Regions from separate parts of the Paenibacillus sp. FSL R5-0923 genome, predicted to be linked through region 3. Evidence: riboswitches for the same ligand, from Rfam matches in the RefSeq annotation. Region 3 holds a riboswitch; each other region holds the start of a gene.
What was found. Region 3 has a riboswitch for cobalamin ahead of MKX35_RS25595 (S-layer homology domain-containing protein). Riboswitches for the same ligand answer to the same signal wherever they lie in the genome.
Positions count from the first base shown of each region.

Region 1: it holds a riboswitch for cobalamin, as region 3 does, so the genes downstream of both, metE (5-methyltetrahydropteroyltriglutamate--homocysteine S-methyltransferase) here and MKX35_RS25595 (S-layer homology domain-containing protein) in region 3, are expected to answer to the same signal.
Region 2: it holds a riboswitch for cobalamin, as region 3 does, so the genes downstream of both, MKX35_RS01015 (anaerobic ribonucleoside triphosphate reductase) here and MKX35_RS25595 (S-layer homology domain-containing protein) in region 3, are expected to answer to the same signal.

Region 1 is NZ_JBBPAT010000001.1:2,606,043-2,611,613, reverse strand. Features, by position in the region: gene metE (5-methyltetrahydropteroyltriglutamate--homocysteine S-methyltransferase) at 137-2,458, opposite strand; cobalamin riboswitch at 2,592-2,797, opposite strand; gene MKX35_RS11535 (undecaprenyl-diphosphate phosphatase) at 2,958-3,818, opposite strand; gene MKX35_RS11530 (DedA family protein) at 3,868-4,491, opposite strand; gene MKX35_RS11525 (ABC transporter permease) at 4,509-5,571, opposite strand, start outside.
Region 2 is NZ_JBBPAT010000001.1:216,176-221,746, reverse strand. Features, by position in the region: gene MKX35_RS01025 (ribonucleoside-diphosphate reductase subunit alpha) at 1-594, opposite strand, end outside; gene nrdG (anaerobic ribonucleoside-triphosphate reductase activating protein) at 650-1,165, opposite strand; gene MKX35_RS01015 (anaerobic ribonucleoside triphosphate reductase) at 1,162-3,147, opposite strand; cobalamin riboswitch at 3,365-3,599, opposite strand; gene MKX35_RS01010 (MTH1187 family thiamine-binding protein) at 3,974-4,282, shown strand; tRNA gene MKX35_RS01005 (tRNA-Thr) at 4,378-4,449, shown strand; gene MKX35_RS01000 (peptidase G2 autoproteolytic cleavage domain-containing protein) at 4,909-5,571, opposite strand, start outside.
Region 3 is NZ_JBBPAT010000002.1:115,848-121,418, forward strand. Features, by position in the region: gene MKX35_RS25585 (cellulase family glycosylhydrolase) at 1-1,208, opposite strand, end outside; gene MKX35_RS25590 (hypothetical protein) at 1,428-2,006, shown strand; cobalamin riboswitch at 2,098-2,298, shown strand; gene MKX35_RS25595 (S-layer homology domain-containing protein) at 2,499-5,571, shown strand, end outside.

The sequences.
Region 1 (5,571 bases), on a different contig from region 3:
TGATGATTTGAAGGGACCCTCCACGGTTCCTTCTTTTCTTTTCTCATTCTATCAAGAATGAGAATTATTATCAAGTGGCTGAAATAAAAAGCCAGGGAGAAATTCCCCGGCTATGATTTATTGTATACTTCTTATGTTATTTGGAAGCACTAACTCCTGCATTTTCTCTTGCAATAGCGGCAGCCTTTACCATGTTACGAAGTGCATCTTCTGTCTCCTGCCAGCCACGTGTCTTAAGACCGCAATCCGGATTAATCCAGAACTGTTCAGGATCAAGCACCCGCAGCGCACGATCAATATTAGCTGTCATCTCTTCTACTGCAGGAACCCGTGGACTATGGATATCATATACACCAAGACCAATTCCTTTATCATACTCCTGCTCCTCAAAGCTAACGATCAGTTCCCCATGGCTACGTGAAGTCTCAATAGAGATAACATCCGCATCCATCGCTGAAATGGAGTCTATCATGTCATTAAATTCGCTATAGCACATGTGGGTATGAATTTGTGTCGTAGCCTTCACATGATTCGTCGCGATACGGAACGACTTCACCGCCCAATTCAAGTATGCCTCATGATCTTCCGCCTTCAAAGGAAGTCCTTCACGGATAGCCGGTTCATCTACTTGAATCATCTCTATGCCTGCATCCTCCAAAGCTTTAACTTCATGACGGAGCGCTAAGGCAATTTGATTCGCTACTGCTTCCCGACTAAGATCATCACGTACGAAAGACCAATTGAGAATCGTAACAGGACCAGTCAACATACCTTTAACAGGAAGGGAAGTTAACGACTGAGCATAGACGCTTTCTTTTACAGTCATAGGCTGGATAAAAGCTATATCCGCATAAATAACTGGTGGCTTAACGCAGCGTGATCCGTAGGATTGAACCCAGCCATTACTAGTAAATAAGTAACCATCCAACTTCTCCCCGAAAAACTCCACCATATCGGTTCTTTCGAACTCACCGTGCACGAGTACATCCAGACCCAGCTTTTCTTGGAAAGTGATTGCATCTGCAATCTGCTCACGAACGAACCCGTCGTAACGCTCTTGATTCCATACGCCTTTACGCCATTTCAACCTTGCCTGGCGCACTTCTACGGTCTGTGGAAAGCTTCCGATTGTTGTCGTTGGCAGAAGTGGCAGCTGCCACTTCTCCTGCTGCACCTTCAGGCGCTCAGCAAAAGGTAGGCTACGTTGGTCTGGTAAATCTGCAAGTCCGAGAACTTGCTCGGCCACATCCTTACGACCGCGTTCAGGAAGTGCACGGAAGGCAGTAAGGGCTTCGCGACTGGCTGTCAACGCAGCAGCAGCTTCTGCTGTACCCTCTAAGGCTGCAGCAAGCAGGCCAAGCTCTCTAAGCTTCTCATCAGCAAAAGCTAAAGCAGCCTTGACGGTGGCCTTCAGCTTCACCTCACCCTGAACAGTAACCGGAACATGCAGCAAACTGCAAGAAGGCTGTAGAATAAGACGATCAAGCGGTACATGTACACTCAGCTTCTCGATCAGCTGCAGCTTAGCATCCAGATCCGAGCGCCAGATGTTGCGTCCGTCAATAATACCCGCTCCCAGCCACTTATCCTCAGGCCAGCCAAGACGTTCAATCGATGCCAGGTTCGTCCCGCCATCATGGACAAAATCAAGACCTAAACCTTGTACCGGAAGCTTGAACAGTGCCTCCAGCGGTTCAGCAGCTTCAAAGTAAGTCTGCAGAATAATATTTAATCCAGGCACGGATTCAGCAATTTCTGTGTAAATCGAGTTAAGTAATGATAATTCTGATTCATTTATTCCTGTAACAATCGCTGGCTCATCAATTTGTACCCAGCTTACTCCTTCTTGCTTCAGTTCCTGCAACAGCTGAACGTAAACCGGAAGAAACCGAGCAGCAATCTTCGCAATATCCGCAGATGCAAAACCTTTTGACAACTTAAGGAATGTATAAAGGCCTAAAACCACAGGTTTACCCTCAATTCCCGCTTGGGACTTGGCAAAACGATAAGCTGCCAGTGGTTTATTCTCGGTCAGACGCGGCGTTTGTGCACCGATCTCTGGAACGATGTAATGATAGTTCGTATTGAACCATTTAGTCATCTCGCAAGCGGTAGCCTCAGCATTTCCTCTAGCCATCGCAAAATAAAGATCAAGCCCAATGTCGCCACCATCATACGCATAACGTGGAGGTACGATCCCGAACATTACAGCTGTATCTAGCACATGATCGTAGAACGTAAAATCATTTACCGGAATTAAATCAATTCCTGCCTCCTGCTGAGTCTTCAAATGCTGAAGCTGAATTCCTGTCATTTCAGTACGGAACGCTTCCTCATTTATTTTTCCCGCCCAGAAGGCTTCCAACGTTTTCTTCCACTCGCGGTTTTTTCCGATTCTTGGATAGCCAAGATTGCTTACTTTTACTTTGTTCGTCACTTTGCAGCTCCCCTTCTCCATCTTCTTATTTTGGACTCGATATCACTTGCATTCCTTTAAAAAAGAGCGCCCTTCCCTAAAAAAGTCAAAGGGAAAGACGCCCATAATATACCTATGGTTAACGTCTAACACCTTCCTATCCTCCGTAGGTGAAGCAGTGCTGTTGAAACAGGCAGGTCTCCTGGCTAGCGGTGTCAGCATCCTTAGCAGTCTTCCCAGCAGTAGTAAATTGCCAGTGACATATGTTGCTATGGACTCTTCCGTTACAGTGGCGGGACCGCATCGGCTTCAAACCGAATTTCCCTATTAAGCCTACCGAATTACTAATTTCCGGCAAGCACCTGTCTCCGATATTGTCAAGCTAAAACGCCTTCAGCGTCCTTTTAAGGACGGTAAGCGTTTATGCGAGAATTATAAGGATAAAGTGAGTGTCTTAAATCTGATGTCATCATACGTGAAAGCCCCCGTCATCTGCAATAGATTACGGGGGCTTTTGTTATATCGATTCCTTATAACGGATTTAGAAAAACACGAAATATACTACTGCAGCAAGTACTATGCGATATATAGCAAATGGTAAAAGCTTAATCCGGTTGATCAATTTCAAGAAGAAACGCATCGATAATAGTGCAAATACAAAGGCACTGATAAAGCCTGCAATGAAGAACGGCAGGGCATCGATGGTGAAATATTGCCAGTTCTTCATCAGTGAGAGTAAACTGGCGCCTGCCATGATTGGAACAGCCATAATAAACGTGAAATCAGCAGCAGCGCGATGACTCATACCCAGAAGAACACCACCAGAAATCGTCGACCCGGAACGAGAAAATCCCGGCCACAAGGAGAAGCACTGGACCAGACCAACACCTAGCGCCTGCTTATATGTAATCTGATCGACACTCTCCGTTTGAATCTTCTTTGGTCCGAATAGATCCGCAATAATCATTAATACAGCACCGACTACTAGACCGATTAACACGGTGGATGTAGAGAATAAATGCTCGTCAATATAATCATTAAACAGAACCCCCAGCACGCCTGCTGGCACTAAACCTACAAGCACCTGTGTAAGCTTCAGGTGGCCGCCTTTTTCAAGCTGTGGTTGTTGCTCGGTTACAGGATCCAACTGCTTGCGGCTGAAGCGCTTTAAGCCCAGCAATTCAATGAACCTATTTCTAAAAATAACTACAACTGCTAATATTGACCCCAGCTGTATAACCACTTTGAACGTATTGGCCGTATATTGCCCAAATAACTCTGTCGATTTTAACCACATATCATCAACAATAATCATATGACCTGTGGAGGATACCGGAGCAAATTCAGTCAATCCTTCAACAATTCCCAAAATAATAGCTTTAATAATCGTTAATAGCTCCATTTGTTCTCCTCCTTTTAATCATAACTTTTATCTATATGTCCTTCTCGGCTCAACCTTCGGTGTTCATTTTCCGGCTGCGCTTGCGGAAGAACAAATACCCAAGGATCACTACTCCACCTGCAAGAAGCACGTACACTACGTTGGAGTACATATCCATATACATGGCGATGTCTTCCCAGGACTCACCCAATGCCGCACCAATAAGCACCAGCAATAGATTCCATCCCAGCGTACCAATCGTTGTGAAGATCATAAACACTCCAAATTTCATGCCCGACATCCCTGCAGGGATCGAAATCAAACTACGCACTAGTGGAACCATCCGACAAAATAATACGGTCCAATAGCCATATTTGTCAAACCAAGCGTCAGCCTTGTGGATGTCCTTTTTGCTAATCCGGAGTAGGCCGCCCCAGCGTTCAACGATCTTTTCCAAGCGATTTACATCCAACAAACGACCGATATAATAGAGAATTACTGCACCCAGCAGTGAGCCAAGCGTAGCAGCAATAATTACACCAGGAATGGTCAAATTCGTTGTGGTTGTCATGAATCCGCCAAAAGGAAGGATCACTTCGGAAGGAATCGGTGGAAATATATTTTCAAAAGCGAGCATCAGGAAAATACCAAAGTAACCAAACTGCTCCATAAAATCTGTAATCCATACTTGCATTTCGTAACCCCCATTATTCAGATCAAGTTCTTCTTCAAGTTGCGTAAATAACGGCTGCGAATAAAAAAGAAGTAAAGTCCCTGGACAGCCAAATATCCCAATAAAACCGCCCCGGTCTCCACAGCAATAGATAAGTAAAACAACCGCTGAAGCGCAATAAAGGCAAACACACTATGCAAAATAGCTACCCCAACCGGAACAAAAAACAACAACGACAATTGTATCGTTACAATTCGGTTTAGCTCTTGATCTGTAAGTCCCATTTTGGACAATGTAGAATATTGATGACGATCATGATCTAGATCTGTATACAGCCGGAAGTAAAGGAAGCTGCCTGCTGCAATGAAAAAGACAGTACCCACCAGTAAAGAAGCGAATAGCATCGTGTTGTACAATGTTCTTTGTATTTCAAACAGCGTGCCGCTAACAACAATCGCGTATGGCGAGTTATTTTCATAGGATCGTTTCCCTTTATGAGCAAGATCCGCAGCTATACCTACCGTTCGCGGGAAGTCATCCATGTAAAATCCTGTATACAAATCGGTCTGTACGGGATGAATAGCCTTGTAAAGCTCATCGCTAATCACAACACCACTGAAATCTCCCCCATCCCTTCCATCCAGCTCCGGCAATAGATATTCAGCAATCGGAACATGCTGGGTATAACCCATTTCTCGAATGGAAAGACCTTGCTTCAAGGTATATACCGGCTTTACTCTACCCGCTTGCAGACTCCGGTCTCGTTGCGAACCGATCATCACCAGTCCTTCATCTCTACTTAGAGGCTGCTCATCCGTCGTAAACCCTGCACGAAGCAGAGCAAGCTTATAATCACTGTAAGCAATCAAGGGAAGCCTTAACGTGCGATCTGGCCCGGTCTGAGATTCCACCTCTGCGTATTTAATCGGAATACTAAGTGTCTCATAGGGTAAACCGAGCGTTGTAAGCTCTTCCTTAATTTCGTCCAAATGCTGATCAAAAGGATCCTGCAATTGATTGCCTTTGGCTACATAACCAACTGCTGCGGGATAGTCCAATTTCAACTCTCTGGAAAGCGTATGGATCGATGCGAATACTCCC
Region 2 (5,571 bases), on a different contig from region 3:
AAGCTCAAGACGTTTCTCAGCTGGTTCACGGTGCATCAGGTACATAGCAATAATCATATAACGTTCTTGTGGAAGCTCCATTACACGGCCGTCAAAATCATGCGCCAAATAACGGTCGGATAGCGTAAGCAGACCGATATAGTCAAACAAAAGATCGCGTGTATAATCGATACACCCACCTAGTTCGATAATTTGTTCTTTGGTGTAATGACTTAGAAGCTCTTCACGATAGATTCCTTTTTTTACGAGATCCGTAATTAGCGGGTACAGCTCACCGTAAGGCTCTTCTGGATAAGCTTTATAGCGGCGATGAACGGCTGCTTTTTTATAAAGGGTAGTCAGAAGGGCACGGGCAGCTGCAAACTTCCAAGTAGGCTCTTCTTTCGTTACAAGCTCTAGAGCACTCATGGTGAAGGCATTGCTAATTTCTTCTCCGCTTACGGAGTCACGACGCAGTTTGGAAATTACTCCCCGCAGCAATGTTTCTTTATTTAGTTGATCAAGACCTTCTAAGATACGGTCGGCGTATACGGAAAGGCGCTTCTCATCAAAAGCCAGTTGGCGATTATCTGGTTTTACTACGAATTGTGGCATGGTTATTTCATCCCTTCTTATTTTGGATTAATTTTGAATATCAAAAATTGATATATTATAGCGCAGTAGGCTGCCACAGAAAGACCTCCGAGCCGTTCGTACTGGCCGGAATGTCGATTATGCGTTGGTTAGAGCTTCCTCGGTAAGGAAGTGTAGTATCTTTCAATTCTTCTATAAAACGTCCATCTATTAATACCTGACACTGTGTAAGTAGATTCCACTCCGGCGAACCGGGAAGGGCGGTTAGTTCCTCATACGTATAACCACTGTAAATCCAGATGGGGAAGCCAGGGAGCACGGCGCGAAGCTCATGAATGAACCCAAGTACCTCTTCTGCCGAGAAAAAAGGATCGCCGCCTGCCAGTGTTAGACCATCCAGCAAAGGGTTAGCGGCGATTTCTGCAATGATTTCATGTTGACGTTCTAAGGTGAAGAATTCTCCATATTTAAAGTTCCATGTCTCGGGATTAAAGCATCCCGGGCAACGATGACGGCAGCCGCTGATGAAGAGGACGGCCCGCATGCCCTCTCCCTCGTTAATCGACTCCGGATAGTATCCGCAAATATTCATAAATGCTTAACGCGATCCCGTACTTCGGCTTGTTTGGCGGCATTGAAGCGGGTCTGATAGTCGCCAGTTAAATAACCTGTAACTCTGCGCAAACGACGGATGTGCACGTCATTCTCATGTGCGTTGCAGGAAGGACAGTTTGTCCCAATTACACCTTCGTATCCGCAGCTGGAGCAGCGGTCAATCGGATGGTTAATGCTGAAGTAGCTGACCTGTTGTTCTAGTGCATATTTAATGATTTTGATAAAAGCAGATGGATTGCTGCGGGCATTGCCATTTAATTCGACATAAGAAATAGCCCCGGCATTGCAGTATTCATGGAAAGGAGCTTCCAAGCTGATCTTCTGAGCAGCACCTAGATCGTAGTATACAGGGATGTGGAAAGAGTTCGTATAATACTCACGGTCAGTTACGCCCGGAATAGAACCCAGTACCTTGCGATCAATCTTGGTGAATTTGCCGGACAGGCCCTCTGCTGGTGTTGCGAACAAGGTAATGTTGAGATTAAGTTCCTCACTTTTAAGGTCGCAATACTCCCGCATGTGACGCACGATAGCCACAGCCTTGGCATGGACTTCCATATCCTCGCCATGGTGTTTGCCATACATGGCTTTCATGCATTCCGCCATACCGATGAAGCCAAGCGACAGACTACCATGCTTCAGCAGTTCGCCTACAGAGTCTTCAGGAGCGAGATTTTCGCCGCCTTCCCAGACGCCTTCTCGCATCATGAAATCGGATGCTTTAGCTTTTTGCGCGCTTTGGATGTGGAAACGATGAAGAAGTCCTTCCAGCGCAATATCCATATAGTGATTTAGATCCTCATAGAAGCCAGCTTCGTCTGCGACGGTACGTCGGCCTGTTACTGTGCCGTGTGCCAGACCGAGACGAACCAGATTCAGTGTATTAAAGGAAAGGTTGCCCTTCCCGGAGCAATGATTACGCCCAAAACGGTCACCGAGCACTCGGGTGCGGCAGCCCATTGTAGCAAATTCCGTATCAGGATCACTTGGATCATAATACTGCAAGTTGAGCGGAGCGTCCAGATTAGCGAAGTTCGGATATAGTCTGCGTGCAGAACATTCCGCCGCTTTTAGGAACAATTCATAGTTAGGATCGCCTTGCTGTTGATTGACTCCTTGCTTGCATTTGAAGATTTGAATCGGGAACACAGGTGTTTCTCCGCTGCCAAGTCCGTTCATCGTTGCTGTTAGCAGGGAGCTGATCACAAGCTGACCTTCTGGTGAAGTACAAGTACCATAATTGATGCTGGTAAACGGAATTTGCCCACCGGATCGGCTGGACATGGTATTGAGGTTATGTACCATACTTTCAGCCGCTTGCAGGGTTTCGATTTCGGTTTCCTTTAGTGCAAAACGAAACGCTTTTGGATATAACTCCGCCAGATCGGTCCGACTCATTGTAATCTCGCCCAAAGAATCATTAGCTTGTCCCTCATCAAAATAATCCAGACCCTTGCGGAACAGCTTAGCGAAGGATTTGGTTACATAAGGTGCTAGATCATAGTCGAGCTTATTGGCGGATACGCCGCCATATTGAGCATTTTGCTGGGATTGAAAAATAATTGCTACCAGTGACATAGCTGTCATTATGGAGTTCGGAGGACGAACACTGCCGTTGCCGGTGTTGAAGCCTTCGCGGAGAAGCTTATCAAACGGGATAAAAATGCAGTTAGTCGTTCCGATTGCGTATTGATCCAGATCATGCACATAGACGACATTGTCATCAATGGCTTGCACTAGCTGCGGTGGCATCGTAAAGTTGCGGGCGTACCATTTTGAATATTCACTGCCGAACTTGCTCATTTTACCGGAGAAACTCTCTCCGTTCAAATTGGCATTCTCGCGCAGCAAGTCCAAATCCCGGCTGTCGATAATATCGCGTCCTAAATCAATGAGCTCTTCTAAAAGAACTTCTCGTGCATTTGTTGTACCGTTAAATTGTCTCTCCAACAACGTCATTGTATAGCTCTCCTCTCAGTCTATCGTCCTATCATTAAGAAGTGGTGCCGCATAAGCGGCCGTATATTCATTGTGATCTCATAAAAAAAGCATCCTCTAGCGAGGATGGCAGAAAATGCCCGATGCGTTATGTAAATATCCACACAGATATTTGTAGTGGCCTCTAAGAAGATGACCGCATGCGGACACCGTTCCTGTTCCTCGCAGGCACTCATAGTTGGTGTCGTCGAAACAGGCAGGTCTCCTGGCTTCCGTAGGACCTCTCAGCGCCTTCCCAAGGGGGCTCTTACCCCTCAGTGGCTTCTGCCAGGAGATCTGCCCATCTTAAGCTTCTAAAAGCTTGTAAGGGGCATCCGGTTACAGTGGCGGGACCGCAGCGGATTTTCACCGTACTTCCCTATTAAGCTCTAATTCCGATAAAGGATCAAAGCGCCTGTCTCCACTATATTTTGTTGTCGTTAGATAAAAATAACCCAAGATGTTGTGTTTGTAAACAGTTTTTTAGAAAACCCGCGCGGGGAGCGGGTTCTTCAAAAGTACTCCACAAATGATCCACAGGCTGTCCATAAGTAATCCACAATTGATCCACAGGCATATAAAAAATGATTCATAAATTGTCCGAAAAGATGCCACAAAGAGTCCATAAATGTAGTGCAGATGACCCTAGAATTCATGTTAGAAAAAATACTTGTGGCGAAAGTCATATTTCGGAGAATTTTGGGGAAAGAAGAAGGGGCATAATAAAGCTGAGATCATTTGTGGGAGAGCGGTGGAGTTGTTACAATAGAAGGAGACACATACTTTAAAATTCCGAGGAGGTATTCTCATGCCTATTGCTGAAGTAACCGTTATTCCGATTGGAACAGGTAGTACGAGCCTTAGCAGCTACGTTGCGGATATGCAGCGAGTGCTGAAGACGGTAGAAGGGATTACTTATGAGCTTACATCCATGGGTACAATCATCGAAGGGCCTCTTCAGCGTATTTTTGCTGCAGTCGAAGCGCTGCACGAGTCTCCTTTTGCCGCAGGTGCAGAGCGTGTCTCTACCTCACTTAAAATAGACGACCGCCGCGATAAACCCTCCACTAGCCGTGGAAAGCTGGAGTCTGTGGAGCGTAAACTACAGGTGGAATAGCAGTTTGGGAGAGTAGGGAAATAGGGAGAAATAGGCTTGCGTTTCTGGCTGAAAGTTGTATAATATTTTTTGTTTGACAGAAAAATCAGCCTTAAGCTGGTGTAGCTCAGGGGTAGAGCAACGCACTCGTAATGCGTAGGCCGGGGGTTCAATTCCCTTCACCAGCATCCAAAAAAAACATACGTGGCGCGGATTCTTGGAATTTCGAGGGGCGCGCTTTTTTTAATTGTTCTACCCTTTATTTGAATAAAGAGTTTTCTGGGGGATAAGTATAAAATTCTGAAGAGTGGTGCGGACTTCCTGACTGACGCACTCGTCCAATCCAAGGACTCGGTATGGTACAGGGAAGAGCCGAATTTCATCAAGATTGAAGACGGCGTTTTCGTCCGGCAGAGATTTGAATTTAGAGCATACATAAAATAATCCGCCGAGCATGAGCTTGGCGGATTATTGCTGCTTCATTTGAAAACTCTCTACACACTGGACTCTAGAGCATACCGGTGATTTGGTCCAGCTTTCCGTTCTTACCTTCTTTCAGGCCCCCAAGCAACAGCCAGTTTCTCGCATGCCGAAGGGGGAAACAAAAGATCAATGGAGCAGGCTTCTTTCTCGCGACAATGACGTGATTACTTTTTGCTCCAGGCCTCATTTATGAAAATAAGCACTTGGTTGGGGCCAGTTCTCTTCATCACTCTAAAGCCCGTTGTGGAAACGGTCCCTATGCCTTGAGCGTTCGGAAAACAGTATCCGCCGGGACTGCAAGTTCCGTCGTCCCGAACTCGCAGTTTCCCAACTATTCCAACAGGCACCCATTCTGGACGGTCAAGGCGTGACACATATTCAGCTGTAGGATCCCAGGCCGGATTGAGGACCGGCTCCGATTTGGTGAAGGCCAAACGGGTTACGGTGCCATCAGGCTCCTTCAGTTCTGGGATAACCACCTCGTGGTATTGGATTCTCCCCCATTCATCTTTAAGGAACAGATCGTGCCAGCGCAAATCACTTGCATCTGCGATCATTGCCGGCGTTGCGCTTACGACACCAAGAATGTATTCATCTTCAGCGGTAGCCTTGCGGATCATCTCTCCTTCGCCATGGAAAGTTACGAAATATCCGACGTCAATCGGAAGTCCGTCAGAAGTCTCGAACATTTCTGCATAATCCGCAGCTGCAGGAGATATCACTGCACCATCGAGAAACAGATTTCCGGTCGATCCTTGAAGCACAGCGGCATTAAGCGTTGGACCGACAACTAGGCCGTTGGCCAGATGCCAGGATAAGGGGAACCG
Region 3 (5,571 bases):
TTGCCGTTTAGGTTCAGCTTCACCTTGGTGTCTTTGATCGCTGCACCTTTTTTTAGATAGACCAGATCGCTTTCAGTGCTGGAGGAACGTTCCTTCAGACCAGACATTAATACACCCTGCAGCTCAGAATCGGACCACTTATACGTTTTGCGGTTGAAATGCTGCCCATTATCCCAGAGCATGGAGGTCATTTTCTTTTCTTTTAAATAATAGGTAAGGTACTCGAAGAATTTCAGCTTCTCGCCTTGTTCAATCACACCTGTATCTTTATCGAATCCTAGCAGTCCAAACTCACCAACGATAACAGGGATTCCTTTGGCTACGAAAGTGTTGTAAACGTTATCAAAAGTTTGGGTGATATCGTTTTTTGTATCTTTTTCAAACGTGGTGTAACCAGCGATATTCACACTGAACGGCCAGAAGCCATAGTAGTGAACGGTCGCAATTATGTTCGGATCGTTAAGAGCTGTAATCGTCTTGTAGAGCTGATCCATTCTAGGTTGGGTAGGAGAAGTCTCTAATGAAGGTAGCACTAGCGGACGGACATCATTTTTTCCACCTGAGTTTCGAACGATCTGATGGAAGGAATTGTTGAGCTCTGCAAGCATTTGTTCCATCTTCGCTTCATCCGTACTTCCGCCATCCGTGAAACGAGGTTCATTAATGCTTTCGAACATCAGCTTATCGGATTTATCCTTGAAGCGGTCCGCAATTTGAGTCCATGCTGCATTATAACGCGCCAGCGTCTCATCATGCTTCTCTTCCATATGACTTACCCATAACCAGGAGTCGTGATGGACATTGATCATTACATATAACTTGGCGTCTAGCGCCCAGCCTACAACTTCTTCGACACGGTTGAGGTAAGCTTGATCAATGGTGTAGTTCGGTGCTTCACCTATGTGTGAATCCCAAGTGATAGGAATCCGGATACTTTTGTAGCCTTGTGCGGCGATTTTCTTAATCAGTTCTTGGGTCACACGCGGATTGCCCCAGGAGGTTTCATCCTCACCTGTAGCATCTAGAGTATTGCCAAGGTTCCAACCGGGCTGCATATCGTCTACATAGGATTGGATCTTACTCTTTGGTGCTGCCTTAGCTTGTTGCTCGTCCTTAGTGGCAGCGGCGGCAATGGATGAGAACAAAGAGAGCAGAAGAGCGGTGACAAGGGTCAATGATAAGAATGATTTCTGGATTCGAGTAGTCATTGAATTCTCCTTTGTAAGATCATTTTTGAGGATGCTTAAACCTGACCTTCCTTAGTACTTTGGTGCTTAGATGAACACGTACACCTCCATGAATTCATTGTAAACGCTTACCAAATACCCTAACATAGAATAATTTCAACGAGTACCTTACTAATTTGTGGTAAATTCATATATGAATTAGTGATTTGTAGTGATTCCAAAGTTATGGAGGGCAATCCAGTGAGCAGATTTCATTACATAGGCTCGGCTACAGAGCTTCCGTTAGGAGAAAGAGGCAGTGTACCGTCAGCAAAGACATATAATGAAGTGAAAAATTCCCCGGAGTATAAGAAACAAAGAGAGGCTCAGCGCCTGCAAGGTATAATTCCTTTGGATGACATCGCAGATCTATCTCATTTAAGAGATGAGGATTGTCTTGTATACGACTCGGAAGAAGATGCAGCGGGTATTTTTATAGAGGAACTTGGGTATTGGAACGATGAGATTCGCAAGCATTTTCGGAGTCCATATGTGTTTCGGATTTCACCGAATTGGGGCGGCTTCTCTGTATCCCCTAAGCTAAAAGATACTCTACCGGGATCGTATAACGCCTCACTCAAGTGTTGTCGGGAGTTATTTAGGCTTATGACAGATTATGGGGTATCTGGTGCCGAGTTTGAGCTTTATACATGCTGGGCTGAGGAAGAAGGGCTCCCACGTAATAAAAAGTATGATCGAATCTTTGATTTGGCCTCTTTGTCACTGGAGGATGGTTTTGAGCTGAGAGAAAAAGAGTATATTGTGGTTAAAATGATTTGATATTCAATAGGATTATCGCTAACTACTCGTTATACAAAAAACAAATATTGCATGACAAAAGCATATATATTAGATATGATGAAGCATGGAAAAATTAATATTAGCAATAGGTGCCAATTATGAATGTTTCGGAAATACAATCATAGATTGGTTAAATGGAAAGCGGGTGTGAATCCCGCGCGGTCCCGCCGCTGTGAAAGAGGAGTCCTTGCAAGGTACCACTGGGAAACTGGGAAGGTAGCAAGGGTGATGATACTTGAGCCAGAATATCTGCCTGTTTCTGATACACCGTTAAACTCTACGAGCGATAGAGAGGTGTTTGATATAGTATATGCCTGCTATTGTTGCGGTTCACTATCTTAAACCTCTTGACGTTATGTTGAGTGGTTTTTTTTTGTGAATGCCATCCCTTAATGGGTGGCGCTGGTGTTTTTTCTCGCTGGGTTTAATTCTGTTTTTTATCATAGGAAAAGAAGGGAAGGGTTATGAAACATGAAGAAAAATAAGTTTTTAGCTTGGTTACTTATTGTAGCTGTATTCATCACGACATTCTCTACAAGTGTAATTCCGGCTCATGCAGATGGAGCAAGCTCTACGCTTAAAGGGTACGCAACTGTATCTGTAGAGAAGTTCACATTGGGTCAAGGATATATTAAGGAACCTATTAAAGTTCCGATCTACGAAGGGGACAATGGCGCATCTTTAATTATGCGTGCGCTAGGAGAGGGCAATTATAAATATTTAGGAGATATAAATAGTAGCTTTTATCTATCTGAAGTTAAAGATAATGCCAGAGATGAAGTGAATATTCCGAAATATATTTTAGATATGATCTCAGCTGGTGGGATGACAGTAGGAACTAAAGTAAATCAACAATGGTTGAGTCAGTTTGACTACACCCCCATGTCTGGTTGGATGTATGCAGTAAATAATGAATTTCCTCCAGTTGGTTTTTCTCAATATGATCCTCAAGATGGTGACATCATCCGAACTCAGTTCACCACGTATGGCTATGGTTCTGATCTTGGTGGTGGTTGGGGAGAACTACCAATTCAACTTGCCAATAAGGACGCTTTAACTGCTGAAATTGCAGAGATTAACAGCGATCCGAATAAAGAAAGTATTTTGGATAGAACTGTAGTACAATCGGCAGTCTACCAAGCCTATTCCGTGCTCGAAAATATTGAAAGCTCTCAAGTAAGTGTAGATCATGCGCTTGTCGGGCTTACCAATTCTTTGGATATAGAGCCACCTGTTATTACTGTAAGTGGTATTCAGGATAAACAGGAAGTGTCCGATAAAGATTTAAGTTTCAGAGTAGTTGTCACAGACAATATATTTAAAGATATCATGCCAGCAGTAAAACTTAATGGAGTCGTTCTATCTGCTACTAATGGTGAGTACAAAGCATCTCTAAGCCCAGGTAGTAATGTAATCACTGTAACGGCAGTAGACGGAGCAGAAAATAGAGTAGAGAAAACATATCAAATTACCTACAAGCTGAATGCTACCACTGGCGCAAAGGAACAGTTAGATAAAAGCTTGGCCTATATTTTAAAAACGGTAAAGAATCCGTCATTTGGTACTGGCAGTGGGGAATGGTCGATCTTATCTTTAGCACGTGCCAACTACGAAGTACCAAGTGGTTATTATGATCTCTATTACAACAACGTAGCTAAGAAAGTAACAGAATTAATGAAGGATGGAAAACTCGATGCTATTAAAAGCACAGAGCATTCCAGAGCGATTCTAGGACTTACCTCGATCGGGAAGGATATCACGAATGTTGCGGGTAATAATCTAATCAATGCACTCGCTGATTATCAATATGTTCAGAAGCAAGGGATTAATGGTCCCATATTTGCACTGATTGCCTTAGATAGTCGTACGTACGAGATCCCCGTTCTATTCCCTGAGCCTGATAAAGATGGGGTAATATATCAGACTACAAGAGAGAATTTGATTAAGTATATTTTAGATAAAGAAATCAAAAAAGGTACAGCGGACGCCGGAGGTTGGGCATTAGGCCCAGCAAAAGCTGATACCGATATTACTGCGATGGCTATGCAAGCTCTTGCGCCTTATTATGCAACTAATCCAAATGTAAAAGCTGCCGTGGATCGGGCGATTGCATGGTTATCGAGTACGCAAAATGCTCAAGGTGGATATACAAGCTGGGGAAGCACAAGCAGTGAGAGCATCGCACAGGTTATTGTGGCTTTAACTGGCGTAGGCGTAGATCCGCACAGTGACATTAAATTTGTAAAAGAAGGAAATTCGCTTATAGACGCGCTACTTACCTTTGCTGGACCGGATGGTGGATTTAAGCATACTCTCACCGGAAAAGTAGATGGAATGGCAACGGATCAAGGTACGTATGCACTTGTTGCTTATGATCGTCTGATTAATCATAAGAACCGTCTGTATGATATGAATGATGAAAAGCCGGGACCTGAACAACCAGAAGATCCAGAAGAGATAGAAGTACAGATCCCATCAGGAGATAAACCAGAAATTAAAATTCCAGAGGGCGATAATTATGATTACATCATTCCGATACGCCCCGAAGATAGCAACAAAGAAATCACAGTGGAAATCCCAGAGTATAAGCAATCCGCAGTAAGTGTCAATTTACTTGGAAATAGTACTCTTCCTCAAATAGAGGCTACTAAAGGTGACGTATCTGTAGTCATTCCTAAAGGTGCAAAAGTTACAAGTGGTGATGCTAAGGTTGAGCTTATTTCATCTATAGCAGGCACAGAAACTGCGCTTAAGGATAGTCTGAATCAGGTTATTCCTAAGGACAAGAAGCTGGAGAGTATTGTTCAGGCTTTTTCAATGGGCGGCAGTGCAAGAGTAGAATTCAGTCAATTCATTACGTTAATTTTTAAGGATCTTAAAGGAAAAGATGCAGCTTATATTCAAGACGGCACACCACATAACATTCAAAAGTTTGCAAATGATGACTTAGGTTTTGCAAGCGGTAAGTCTGAGTATGCCTATGATAGTGGAAATGATTTAATCGTAAAAACCAATCACTTCACTGATTACGTTGCTTACACCACTAGTACAGTACAAACACCTGGTGGTGACGGTAGTGGCGAAGGTAACGGTGGCGAAGTCACTCCACCTAAATCAACTGTAACTTTGTCTGTGGATAAGCTTACCATCAATAAAGGGTATGTTGTTCCATCTGCACAGGTTGAGCTACAACCTGGTGACACAGCATGGACTGTACTAAAAAGAGTTCTGGATAGCCGCGGTATCGTATATAAGTTTAAGTGGACAGAAATATACAATAGTGTATATGTCGAATCCATTGCTGGTGATGGGGAATTTGATCATGGTAGTGGTAGTGGATGGATGTATAATGTGAATGGAAAGTATCCTGGGTATGGGGCATCTCTATATACCCTGAATGCTGGAGATAGTCTTCAGTGGCGTTATACTACGGATCTAGGTGAGGACTTGGGATCAGGATTTAAACCAACGCCTACTTCAGCTCCGGGTGGTGGATCTACACCAGGGACTAATGTTAATACTGACGGAAAGCCATCTCCAACAG